DNA from 4 places in the Streptomyces sp. NBC_00258 genome. Region 4 is predicted to be linked to each of the others. Evidence: riboswitches for the same ligand, from Rfam matches in the RefSeq annotation. Region 4 holds a riboswitch; each other region holds the start of a gene.
The links. Region 4 has a riboswitch for cyclic di-AMP ahead of OG718_RS23955 (transglycosylase family protein). Riboswitches for the same ligand answer to the same signal wherever they lie in the genome.

Region 1 (3,056 bases), 2.7 Mb from region 4:
GCGACCGGGCCGGGCTCGGCGACTGGACACCCAACCCCGACCGCTTCCCGGCAGGCCTCAAGCCCCTCGCCGACGAGGTGCACGCGCTCGGGATGCAGTTCGGCATCTGGGTCGAGCCCGAGATGGTCAACCCGGACAGCGAGCTGTACCGCGCGCACCCCGACTGGGTGCAGTTCCAACCGGGACGAAAGAGGACGGAGCTGCGCAATCAGCTCGTTCTGAACCTTGCCCGCGAAGACGTCCAGGAGTACCTGTGGGAGCAGCTCGACACGCTGCTCTCCAGCGCGCCGATCGACTATGTGAAGTGGGACTTCAACCGCTGCTTCACCGACGCGGGGTGGCCCGGCGAGGCCTATCCGCAGCGGCTCTGGGTGGACCACGTGCACGCCCTGTACCGGCTCCTGGACCGGCTGCGGGCGGCCCACCCGGGTGTCGCCTTCGAGTCCTGCTCGGGCGGCGGCGGCCGTATCGACCTCGGGATCATGGCGCGTACGGACCAGGTGTGGACCTCGGACAACACCGACCCGCTCGACCGGCTCGCCATCCAGCACGGCTTCAGCCAGGTGCATCCCGCGCGGACCATGGCCGCCTGGGTCACCGACAGTCCGAACGTCCAGCTCAACGGCCGCGTCAGTTCGCTGCGGTTCCGCTTCGTGAGCGCGATGGCCGGAGTGCTCGGTGTCGGCGGCGACCTGACCCGGTGGAGCGACGAGGAACTGGCCGAGGCGCGGACGTGGGTGGAGCTCTACAAGGAGATCCGGCCCGTCGTGCAGGGCGGGGACCTCCATCGGCTGCGGGCTCCGGAGGGCGGCCTGAGTGCCGTGCAGTACACGCGTGACGGCGAGGTCGTCGTCCTCGCCTGGCTCCAGGCCCAGCACTACGGCGAGCCGGTCGCGCCGGTGCGGCTGCGCGGACTCGACCCGGCAGCGGCGTACGAATGCCTCGAAACGGGCGAAGTCCACCGAGGTGCGGTGCTGTTGCATCACGGGTTGCGGACGGGACTGCAAGGTGACCTTGATGCGGCAGTTTTCCGACTGCGTCGCATGTGACTGTTGTGTCCGTAATGGAGCATTGGTTCCAACTCGCTCTGGAATAAAGGCTCCTGGAACGGCCCTCCGTGAGCAGCGTCATATTCGTGACGGTCCGCTGTCGCCATGTTCACGTAATTCAGCCGCGTTTTCAGGGATTTAACAAACGGGGGAGATCCCTGATTTACGCAGCGTGACCGTCATTTCGGTCAGGGATCAAGAGAACGGGGCACACAGGAAACCCCAAAGGTTGTTCCTGCGTCTTCATGTCGCTTACGTTCGCCACCAATCCGGACGGACGCCCAATCCTGCCGCCGCCCGGAATCCGCTCACCCACCCGTACACGGCAGGAGCGGGGGACCCACAGGTACAACGCCTGTTCCGGTCTCCGGAACGGCTAGGGGTTAAGTCGTGCGCAAACACGGCCGGGCATCTCCAGCTCGCACCCGACAGCTCACCTCGCAGGCGCCGGAGAGGAATTCGCCATGCCCGCGAAGGGTAAGCACCGCCGTCCCAAGTCCCAGCGTTTCACCCGCTCCATGGCCGTCGCAGGAACCGGCGGCGCGGCGCTCGCCCTTCCGCTGCTCGGCGCGACCGGAGCGCACGCCGCGACTCCGCAGTCCGCCGCGGATTCCGTGGCGAGCGTCTCGAATGTCGCGAACAAGGCCGCCGAATCGGCGCCTGCCGCCGCCGACAAGAAGGCCGAGGCGAAGAAGGCCGCGGCCAAGACCTATTCCGTGCGTGCGGGCGACTCCCTGTCGAGGATCGCCGACACGCAGGACGTCAGCGGTGGCTGGAAGAAGCTGTACGAGGACAACCGCAAGGCGATCGGTGGTGACCCGGCGCTCATCCACCCGGGCCTGAAGCTGTCGATCGGCAAGGCCGCCGCCACTTCGAGTTCCGACTCCGGCGCCTCCAAGGCCACCCAGTCCTCCGCGAAGAAGGCCGCGGCCCCGAAGGCCGCCGCCGCTCCCAAGGCGGCGTCCGAAGCCGGTGCCGCCGGCTTCACGCTGCCGGTCGCGGGCGCGGGCGTCGGCACCCCGTACAAGATGTCGGGCAGCATGTGGTCCAGCGGCTACCACACCGGCGTCGACTTCGTGGTCCCGACCGGCACGTCCCTCAAGTCCGTCGGCGCCGGCACGGTCGTCTCGGCCGGCTGGGGCGGCGCGTACGGCAACCAGGTCGTCATCCAGCTCGCCGACGGCCACTACGCCCAGTACGCCCACCTGTCCTCCCTCTCCGTCTCGGCCGGGCAGGCCGTGGCCGAGGGCCAGCAGGTCGGCCTCTCCGGCGCGACGGGCAACGTCACCGGCCCGCACCTGCACTTCGAGATCCGCACCACCCCGGACTACGGCTCGGACGTGGACCCGCTGGCGTACCTGCGTGGCAAGGGCGTTTCCGTCTGACCCGACGCCAGGCACGCCCCGCGCGGCGTACCACTCCGCTCGTCTCCGAAGGCCGGACCCTGTGATCCCCGGGGTCCGGCCTTCGGTGTTTCGGTTCTGTGGCATGGCCGGGAGATGGGTCGACAGGGGCGCGCAAGCCGCGACACAGTGATCTCCACAAGCGCTTTCTATGCGCCTTCACGCCATGGAGATCCTCATGACGACCACACGCAGAGCGTTCGGAGCCCTGGCCGCCGGTGCCGCACTCACGGCGCTCGTCCCCGGGCAGACCGCGGGTGCGGCGGTGCGCCTCCGTCCGGGGCGCATCGTCGCCCGCGATGACTTCCGCCACGGCCTCGGCCAGTGGGCGACAGAGCTGCAGGACGGCGGCAGCGTCACCGCGACCCGGGGCGTCCTGGAGATAGACGTGCCGAGCGGCGCGACCGTGTGGTTCAAGCGAAAGCTCCAAGGGCCCTACGTCCTGGAGTACACCGCCACGCCGGTCTCGGCGGGCGGTGCCAACGACCGGGTGTCGGACCTCAACAACTTCTGGAACGCCACGGACGTCCGCTCCCCGGAGAACCTCTTCGCCACGCACCGCGGCGGAGCCCTCGACGAGTACGACCACCTCACGACGTACTAC
Region 2 (3,056 bases), 670 kb from region 4:
CATGGATGGGTCAACGGCCGTACCGGACGGCCGTATTCCGCACCCAGGACCCCTCAGGCCCGCCCAACGGGTCGGGCCCGCTTACGGGGTGAGCCCGCCTTACGGGGTGAGCCCCTTGCCCCGCAGCCAGGCCATCGGGTCGATGCCGTCGCCACCGCTGGTGTGGACCTCGAGGTGGAGGTGCGCCCCGGTGACGTTGCCGGTCGCGCCCACGCGGCCGATGATGTCGCCGGTGTTCACCTTCTGCCCGACGCTGACACCGATCGACGACTGGTGCGCGTACCAGACCTCCGTACCGTCATCGAGTTCGAGGACCGTGCGGTAGCCGTACGAGCCGTTCCAGCCGGCTTCCTTGATCGTGCCGCTGTGAACGGCCTTGATCGGGGTACCCGTGGGAGCGGCGAAGTCCAGACCCGTGTGCTGACCGGACGACCACAGCGCACCGGACTGCCCGAAGGTCGAGGTGATCGTGTACGAGGAGGTGGGCAGCGTGAACTGCTTGGCGAGTTCGGCGAGGCGCGCGGCCTCGGCCTTCTCCTTGGCCTCCTGGTCCGCCTTCTTCTTGGCGGCGGCGACCTTGGCCTCGGCGGCGTCCCGCTCCTTGGCGGCCAGCGTGGCGGCCTTCTTCGCGGCGGCGGACTCGGCGGCCTCCTGGGCCTCGCGGTCCACCTGGTCCTGCTGCTGCTCGGCCTGGAGCATGATGCGGGCCCGCAGGGCCTCGCCCGCGTCCGAGTTGCCCTGCTCGGCGTCGGCGGTGGTGAGGCCGACGGCGGTGATCGGGGTGCTGGAGCCCTCGGGGGCGTCGTCGTCCGAGAACGGCGAGCCGACGTTCGGCAGGTCGGGGATCGAGATCGACACCGGAGGCTTGCCGGTCTGCGCGGTGGCCATGCCACCCGCACCGACGGCGGCTATGACACCGACGCCCAGAACGGTCGAGCTACGGGCGAGTCCTCCGCCGCGCTGCTTGGAGACGCGGTGCCTGCCGCGGACGGGAAGGACGGTCTCCGCGCTGGGATTCCAGACCTCCCACGTCTCCTCGTCCTTACGGGCGCCGTAGGCGAAGGTGTCGGGCTTCTTCTCACCCGAGGACTCACCCGTCAACTCATCCGGCACGAACGAGGGTGTGGGGGCAGACCGGTTGGACGCCACGTAGGCGCACTCCTTTCCTTCCTTCTCGCCTACCGGGTTAGCTGACGGGTTCGGAGCAGGAAGGTCTCCTACGCGCGTCAACCCGCGGTGCGCTACACCGCGAATGACGTGCGATTCACCCCAAGTGGTGGTTCCCCGGTTCCCTTGCGGGATTCGGCGCGTGCGCACGGAGCCGACTCTTGTGACGGCTGGGACGACCGCGCTGCGTTATCGAACGTTAATAGACCCGGGCACCGGATTCCAAGCTGTTCCTGATGATCGTTAAGGCTCTTGGCCTGGACTTTCAGGTCATGAGCGGGGTAAATCGGGCGAGTTGATCGCCATTCAGGTACGGGAGTCCTGTTGATGGTGCGTCAGTTGTTGAGCGGAGGGATTCCGTTCGACTACCAACGGTGATAAAGGTCGCCGCAAGAGCGATGTATCTCACGCCGGCCGCAATCGCGACTGCCGCCGTGCCCTCGCGACTGCCGTGCTTTCACGGCCGCCGCACCGCGAGCAGTGCCATGTCGTCGGTGGCACCGCCGCCCCCGGTGTGCCGCAGGACGTCGTCCAGTACCGCGGCGAGCAACGCGTCGGGCCCGGGAAAGCCCCGCCCGGACAGTCGCCGCGCCGGATCGAAGAAGACGCCTCGCCGGTCCCGCGCCTCGGACAGCCCGTCCGTGTGGAAGAGCAGCATGGCCCCGCCCGGGAACTCCTCCTCCTGCGCGCGGTCGGGCCAGGTCCCCAACTCCCCCGTCCCGAGCGGCAGCGCGGGCTCCGCCGCGGCGAGCGTGCGCACCTCCCCGTCGCCGTACAGCAGGAGGGGCCCGGGGTGGCCGCGGTTCACGAGGCGTACGACCGGGGTGCCGTGCGGGATCTCGGCGAGCACGGCGGTGGTGAAGTCCTCGACGAGCTCGATGGTGTCGCGCCGGACGCCCCCGCGCGCGAGCGCCCGCTCCAGCCGCTGGGCGACCGCCTCCAGGGTCGACTCCTGCTCGGCGGCCTCACGGAAGGCACCGATCAGCACGGCCACGACGGCGACCGCTCCCATGCCCTTGCCCCGTACGTCGCCCACGAGGAGCCGTACGCCGTGCGGGGTGTCCTGCACGGCGTACAGGTCGCCCCCGATGAACGCGCCCTCCTGAGCCGCCTCGTACCGTGCCGCGATCTCGAGGCCGCCGATCCGCGCCGCCGGTTCGGGCAGTACGGCCCACTGGGCGGCCTCCGCGATCTCGCGGGCGGTGGCGAGGCGCGCGTTGCCGCGGCCCACGAGCCGGTTGATGCCGACGGCGAGCACGGCGGCCGTGGCCACGGTGAGGACCTCGGTGGCCGCGCCCGCGTCGAAGGCGAACCTGAGGTGGACGAGGGCCATGCCCGCGGTCGCCAGGATTCCCGTCCACACCGTGGCGCCGAACGAGAAGAGGGATGCGGCGATGAGTGCTGCGGCCGTGAAGAAGGGAGCCGCGGTGAAGTCCTGCGGGGTGAGGAGGTCGTAGCAGACACCGGCGACGATCAGCAGCGCCGGCAGCGCGCGGACGAGGGTGCGCTGGTACGAGGCGGTCCTCTCCGCGGTCTCGACGCGCACCGGCTCCTGCTCCTCCACCTGTCCAGGCTTCCGGGAGCGGACGTGGCGGGCGAGCGGACGAGGACCGGGCGAGTGAAGGCACCTGGGGACATCAGAGGAAGTACCCGGGGAAACACCTGAGGCCGGAATCCTTGATCGGATTCCGGCCTCGGGCCTTCAGTAGCGGGGACAGGATTTGAACCTGCGACCTCTGGGTTATGAGCCCAGCGAGCTACCGAGCTGCTCCACCCCGCGTCGTTAAGACCACTGTACGCCATCCGCGGGACCCGAAGCACACGCGTTGATGTCGCCCGCGCTTAACCGAGCGGTTTGGCATGAAACGTGCCGGTCGGCGGTGTCCGTC
Region 3 (3,056 bases), 4.5 Mb from region 4:
CAGTTCATGCACCTCGAGTACCAGGCACCCGACAGGGACATCTCGCTCTACATCAACTCCCCCGGCGGCTCGTTCAGTGCGATGACGGCCGTCTACGACACGATGCAGTTCGTCAGCTGCGAGGTGGAGACCATCTGCCTGGGGCAGGCGGCGTCGGCCGCGGCGGTGCTGCTGGCGGCCGGCACACCGGGCAAGCGGCACGCGCTGCCGGGCGCCCGCGTGCTGATCCACCAGCCGTCGTTCTCCGAGCCCGTCCAGGGACAGGCGTCCGACCTGGCCATTCAGGCCGACGAGTTGATGCGTACCCGTGGGCAGCTGGAGGAGATGCTCGCCCGGCACACGGGTCAGAGCCGGGAGCGGATCGGCGCGGACATCGAGCGGGACAAGATCCTGGACGCGCAGGCGGCGCTGGAGTACGGACTGATCGACCGGATCGTCTCGAGCCGGAAGTCCACCCAGAGCGCACGCGGCGCGAGGTGAGCGGCCGATGCTCCCACCCGAGTTGCCGCCGCTGCCGGCCCTGACCCGCGCGGAGGCCGAGCTGATCGACCGTTACCTCGAAGTGGTCGACCTGCTCGGCCGGATCAACCCGGCCCATTCCGGGGACACTTACCGGGGGCTGCGCGCGGCCCAGGCCCTGGTGGGCAGGGCCACCGCGCTGCGTGACGCGCTGGCCCTGATGCACCAGCGCGGCGAGCACGAGGTGCACGCGCCGACCCTGGCGCGGGCGCTGCGCGTACTCGACGGTGAGCGCCGAGCGGGCCGGATCGCGCTACCGCCGCGCTCCGACAGCTGACGTACCGCCACGGACCCGGCGTCACGCAGGCATCTGACGAGACGTCCGGGTCAGGGTTCAAACGGACCGAAAGGCGTACCACCGAACAGCGTAGTCAGAGCTGCTTTTACAGGCCCGTGGGAGTTGCGCAACCCGCGTAGCCTCCGTACGGAATCAGACGTTCCGGTGCTGGTACGAGGGTCGTCGACCCCCTCGAGCCCTCCCGTGGGAAAGGCTGTCCACCCGAACGGGTGAGTGGTGAGTAAGCCCACAAATCGCCGATTCCGCTCGGCTTTTGGGACATCCGTGCGTCAAGATCCCTTCCGACGACAAGCCCCCGCCACAAGCGGCGGGGCGATCCGGGCGGACGCCGAGTCCTGCCGCCGCCCGGATGACCGGTCGACAGAAGTGGATCGGCAGGAGTGGAGGACCCAGGCACGACGGGTCGCCGGAACGGTCACGCCATGACCGGGCCGAGCAGCCCTTGGGGTGAAGCCGCGTCAGCGGCCGGGCAACTTCGCCAGCCCGAATCCGACAGGTCATCCTTCACAGGCGGCTGACGAAGGGTTGCGCATGACTGCGCTCAATCGTGTCCCGTCGCTGTTCAGCAGGGCCGGTACCGCATCGGCTCTCACCATCGCCGCTGTCGGCGGCGGCATCGTGGCCCCCGGATTCACGTCCGGCGCTGAAGCGGCCACACCCGCGACGAAGGCACTCCAGGTGGCGGCCTCCAAGAAGGGCTCCCCGTACAAGTACGGAGCCGTGGGGCCCAAGCGCTTCGACTGCTCCGGCCTCACGCTCTACTCGTTCAAGAAGGCGGGCAAGTCCCTGCCGCGTACGGCCGCCGCGCAGTACAACAAGACGAACCATGTCTCCGCTTCGAACCGCAAGCAGGGAGACCTGGTCTTCTTCCACTCGGGCCGGAACGTCTACCACGTCGGCATCTACGCCGGGAAGGGACGGATCTGGCACTCCCCGAAGACCGGGGAAGTGGTGAAGCTCCAGAAGATCTGGACGAAGAGCGTCTGGTACGGCCGGGTCAGGTGACCCGCCCGGGAGGTGGCCGCGGTGATCGCCGCGGCCCCCTCCCGGGGCCCGGAGCGTGATATTCGCGGCTGAGTGGTTACTCCTTCACCTATGGGCGACCTTCATCACCACGAGGAGCGCAACGAGACCCGGCTCGAGCGCGCCGACCGCAACTTCAACGAACTGCTCCAGGAACTGCGGGTCACGCAGACCGGGGTGCAGATCCTCTTCGCATTCCTGCTCACCCTCGCGTTCACCCCGCGCTTCCCCTCCCTGGACTCGTTCCAGCGCGCCACGTACGTCGTCACGCTGCTGCTCTCGGTGCTGGCCGCCGCGCTCTTCACGGCCCCGGCCGCGCTCCATCGCCGGCTCTTCCAGCAGGGCGCCAAGCCGCAGGTCGTGAACGCCTCCTCGCACCTGGCCCAGATCGGACTCGGCGTGCTCGCGTTCGCCCTCTCCGGTTCGGTCCTGCTCGTCGTGGACGTGGCGACGAACCGGGCGGGCGGTATCGCGGCCGGTGCGACCACGCTGGTCGTCTGCGCGGGGCTGTGGGCGCTCCTCCCCCACCTGATGCAGAGCTCCGCCGGCGAGGACTAGCGGGCGCCTTCACGCCACCAGTGGGGCACGGCACTCAGTCGGCTCTCGCGGGCTGTACCGGTGCCGTCCAGGGCAGCATGATCGAGACCGTCTTGCCGCCCTCTCTGGTGGGCCGGACCGTCAGCTTGCCGCCGCACTCGACCGTCAGCCAGCGGACGATCACCATGCCGCGGCCGTTGTCCTGCTGGACGGCCGCGGGCAGACGTTTCGGGAAGCGCGGGTGGCTGTCGGTCACGCCGATGCGCAGTTGTTCGTCGCGGTCGAGTTCGATGTCCACCGTGAAGGTGGGCGACTGCCCGAACGTGTGCTGTACGGCGTTGGTCGCGAGCTCCGAGACGATGAGCCGGACCGTGTCGGCCGCCTCCGTGTCGGATGGAAGTCCCCATTCGGCCAGCACGTCGGTGACGTACGTGCGGGCGGCGTAGACCGAGGCGGGATCGCTCGGCAGAGTGACGGATGCTTCCTGGTGGTCTGCCATGGCGAGGTCGTCCCTTTCCCACGGGACCGGAGTCCGACACGAAGCGGATGACTTCGAGTACGGTCCCGGACTGGTGCTTGCGCCAGAGTGCCACTACCTCGGCGTTCACGGTGCCGATCCACCGAGATATGCATATATCTGTCGCTCGAAGCGGTGAACTCTGCGACGGCCGACCGTATT
Region 4 (3,056 bases):
CGCCGCGGCCGACCGGGACCCCGCCCGGTTCGCCGAGCCCGACACCCTCGACCTCTCCCGCCGTGACAACCAGCACCTCGGTTACGGCCACGGCATCCACTACTGCCTCGGCGCGCCCCTGGCCCGGCTGGAGGGCCAGACCGCGCTGGCCACGCTCCTCACCCGCCTCCCCGACCTGCAACTCGCGGGTGATTCCGCCGATTTGAGGTGGCGTGGAGGGCTCATCATGCGGGGATTGCGCACGCTTCCGGTGGAGTTCGCCCCTTCGGGGAAGGTGCGTACCAAGTAGCAGACCGGTCGATGGAACATGAGACTCCGTCAACTTTGTGATCTTCACGTTATCTGCGCTGCATCGACTTGTGACAAGAGTTCGACTGCCTATACGTTCACCCATCAATGCGGCCGGTCCCACCTGCCGCAGTAGTCACAAGCGCAGTCGTCGGCTGTGCGCTGTGCGCAGTCCTTGATGTCACGCGAAAGGCAACCGCATGCTCTCCGGGAACGGTCGTCACCGTCGCCCCCGTCAGGCTCCGGCTCTCCTCGTCGCGGCGGGTGTGACCGGGTCGGCCATCGCGATCCCTCTGCTCGGTGCGACCGGCGCGAGCGCCGCCAGCGGGACCACATGGGACGCGGTGGCGGAGTGCGAGAGCGGCGGCTCGTGGAGCGCGAACTCCGGCAACGGGCACTACGGCGGCCTCCAGATGACCCAGGAGACCTGGGAGGACCACGGTGGCCTCGACTACGCGCCGAGCGCCGACCAGGCCAGCCGTTCGCAGCAGATAGCCGTCGCCGAGAAGATCCTCGCGGACCAGGGCACGAGCGCCTGGGCGACCTGCGGTCTCGTCGCGGGTCTGACGCAGAACTCCGACTCGGCCGACGTCGACACGGGAGTGGTGGAGGAATCTCACACCCCGCTGTCCGGCTTGGGTATGGGGGACAGCGGTGACGGGACGAAGTCCGACACTTCTGGTTCATCCGGTTCGCCCGACTCGTCCACCGGTAGTGGCGACAGCGCGGACTCACAGGATTCCGAAAGCTCCTCCGCGGACGCCACCGCAAAGAGTGACGACTCGGACAAGTCGTCCCAGAGTGGGGAGGCTTCGGCCGAGGCGAGCGAGGGTGCCGGGGCGGACGACACCGGCTCCGGCCGCCACCGCGGCGGCAGTGCCGACGAAGGCGCCACCGATTCCCGTGCGGACGACTCCGCCGGCAGGCACGCCTCGCGCAGCGACAGCGAGTCGCGCGTCGCCGCCGAGGGCTCGTACGCCGTGCGTTCCGGAGACAGTCTCTGGGGGATCGCCGACTCCCTTGACGTCAAGGGCGGATGGCGGGCGCTCTACGCCGAGAACAAGGAAGCCGTCGGTGACGACCCGGACTTCATCATCCCCGGTCAGAGCCTGGACGTGGACGGCCTGCAGACGGCGGACAAGTAGCGGTCCGCGCGGTGTGCCATGTGGTCATCAAGGCGTCGAATCGGGCGAAAAACAGCGGCAGTTCGCGCTGAATGTCCGATTTGGTGAAAGTGAGACATGGATCTCAAGAGCCTGATCGTCTTTGAAATTCGGCGGATCGCGTGTCTACGGTCGTGACCGCTCGCCACTGGTGAGCCCCGACGGTCGCAACGCCGAATCCTGCCAACGGCCGTACGGGAACAGTCGTCGCGTCAAGCGCCGTAGGCAGGAGCGGGGGACCCAAGGTAAGTGCCGGACCCGGTCGTTGAGGCCAGGTACGGCTTGGGGTTAAGCCGCGTGACAGCAGTGTCGCGCGGCCGGGCAACTCACTCGGCCCGAACCCGACAGCTCACCTCGCAGGCGTCGGTGAGGGGATCACTTCATGCTGCTTTCCGGCAAGGGCAAGCACCGCCGCCCGTCCAAGGCCACCCGTATCGCCACGCTCGCCGGTGTCACCACCGCGGCCGTCGCCGTCCCGCTGATGGGCGCCACGGGAGCCTCCGCCGCCACCGCCTCCGAGTGGGACGCCGTCGCACAGTGCGAGTCCGGCGGCAACTGGTCGATCAACACCGGCAACGGCTACTACGGCGGCCTGCAGTTCTCGGCCTCCACCTGGGCCGCGTACGGCGGCACGGCGTACGCCTCCACGGCCAACCAGGCCTCCAAGTCCCAGCAGATAGCCGTCGCCGAGAAGGTCCTCGCGGGCCAGGGCAAGGGTGCCTGGCCGAGCTGTGGCGTGGGCCTGTCCGGCGCCTCGACCGGTGGTGCCCCGGCTCCCTCGAACTCGGGCAACTCCGGCCAGAGCACCTCGCAGTCTCAGCAGCAGCAGAGCACCAAGTCCTCCGAGGAGCGCGCCTCGCGTTCCCAGGAGCGCTCGACCGCGAAGAAGACCGTCGAGACCCCGACCGGCAAGAAGGTCAAGAAGGGCGACGGCGAGTACAAGGTCGTCAAGGGTGACACCCTCAGCGAGATCGCCGAGAAGGAGAACGTCAAGGGCGGCTGGCAGAAGCTGTACAAGCTGAACGACGACATCGTCGACGACGCCGACTTCATCTTCCCGGGCCAGCAGCTGCACCTCAGCTGACACCCGTCGGCCGCGACCCCCACTTCGATTGCCCGGATGGCACGTCCTGGCCGAGGCCCCTGGCCGCTCAGCCTCGGCCTGATCCGGATCTCCGGATCAGCCGGCGTCCGCCCCGCAATCGAATCGCGGCTGAACCACAGCGTCCTCACATCCGTGTCCCCCATAGTGGAGGCCTCGTGAGGGCCACCCCCGTCCCCCACGGGCTCCCCGCACCGGTGCGTGTTCCCCCGTACGCACCGGGGCGGGGCTTTTTCGTTCCCGCGCTTCCCGTGTACTTCCTTCGCGCTTCCCTCTCGCTTTGTTCCGTTCGGAAACAATTTACTCTCGGTTCTGTCCAGGAGGCGGTCGAGGGCTGGCCGAACCCCGGCAGCCGGTTAGGCTCATGCCGCGGGGCCACCACAGGTCCGCACCCAACCGGGCCTTCGGCCCGGACAGCTTGCGTCACATCCCAGAAGGAGATGCTCGTGCCGTCCATCGACGTCGTCGTAGCCCGGGAAATCCTGGACTCCCGAGGCAACCCC

Region 1: another riboswitch for cyclic di-AMP. It lies ahead of OG718_RS12515 (LysM peptidoglycan-binding domain-containing M23 family metallopeptidase); the one in region 4 lies ahead of OG718_RS23955 (transglycosylase family protein).
Region 2: another riboswitch for cyclic di-AMP. It lies ahead of OG718_RS26960 (M23 family metallopeptidase); the one in region 4 lies ahead of OG718_RS23955 (transglycosylase family protein).
Region 3: another riboswitch for cyclic di-AMP. It lies ahead of OG718_RS44310 (C40 family peptidase); the one in region 4 lies ahead of OG718_RS23955 (transglycosylase family protein).

What each region holds. Positions count from the first base shown of each region.
Region 1 is NZ_CP108081.1:2,755,104-2,758,159, reverse strand. Features, by position in the region: gene OG718_RS12520 (alpha-galactosidase) at 1-1,049, shown strand, start outside; cyclic di-AMP (ydaO/yuaA leader) riboswitch at 1,345-1,511, shown strand; gene OG718_RS12515 (LysM peptidoglycan-binding domain-containing M23 family metallopeptidase) at 1,514-2,434, shown strand; gene OG718_RS12510 (DUF6250 domain-containing protein) at 2,631-3,056, shown strand, end outside.
Region 2 is NZ_CP108081.1:6,078,555-6,081,610, forward strand. Features, by position in the region: gene OG718_RS26955 (aldo/keto reductase) at 1-3, opposite strand, end outside; gene OG718_RS26960 (M23 family metallopeptidase) at 100-1,149, opposite strand; cyclic di-AMP (ydaO/yuaA leader) riboswitch at 1,161-1,318, opposite strand; gene OG718_RS26965 (PP2C family protein-serine/threonine phosphatase) at 1,625-2,731, opposite strand; tRNA gene OG718_RS26970 (tRNA-Met) at 2,874-2,947, opposite strand.
Region 3 is NZ_CP108081.1:9,954,020-9,957,075, reverse strand. Features, by position in the region: gene OG718_RS44320 (ATP-dependent Clp protease proteolytic subunit) at 1-480, shown strand, start outside; gene OG718_RS44315 (hypothetical protein) at 488-796, shown strand; cyclic di-AMP (ydaO/yuaA leader) riboswitch at 1,212-1,345, shown strand; gene OG718_RS44310 (C40 family peptidase) at 1,349-1,822, shown strand; gene OG718_RS44305 (DUF6328 family protein) at 1,913-2,398, shown strand; gene OG718_RS44300 (ATP-binding protein) at 2,433-2,876, opposite strand.
Region 4 is NZ_CP108081.1:5,410,361-5,413,416, reverse strand. Features, by position in the region: gene OG718_RS23965 (cytochrome P450 family protein) at 1-289, shown strand, start outside; gene OG718_RS23960 (LysM peptidoglycan-binding domain-containing protein) at 489-1,433, shown strand; cyclic di-AMP (ydaO/yuaA leader) riboswitch at 1,659-1,829, shown strand; gene OG718_RS23955 (transglycosylase family protein) at 1,834-2,535, shown strand; gene eno (phosphopyruvate hydratase) at 3,000-3,056, shown strand, end outside.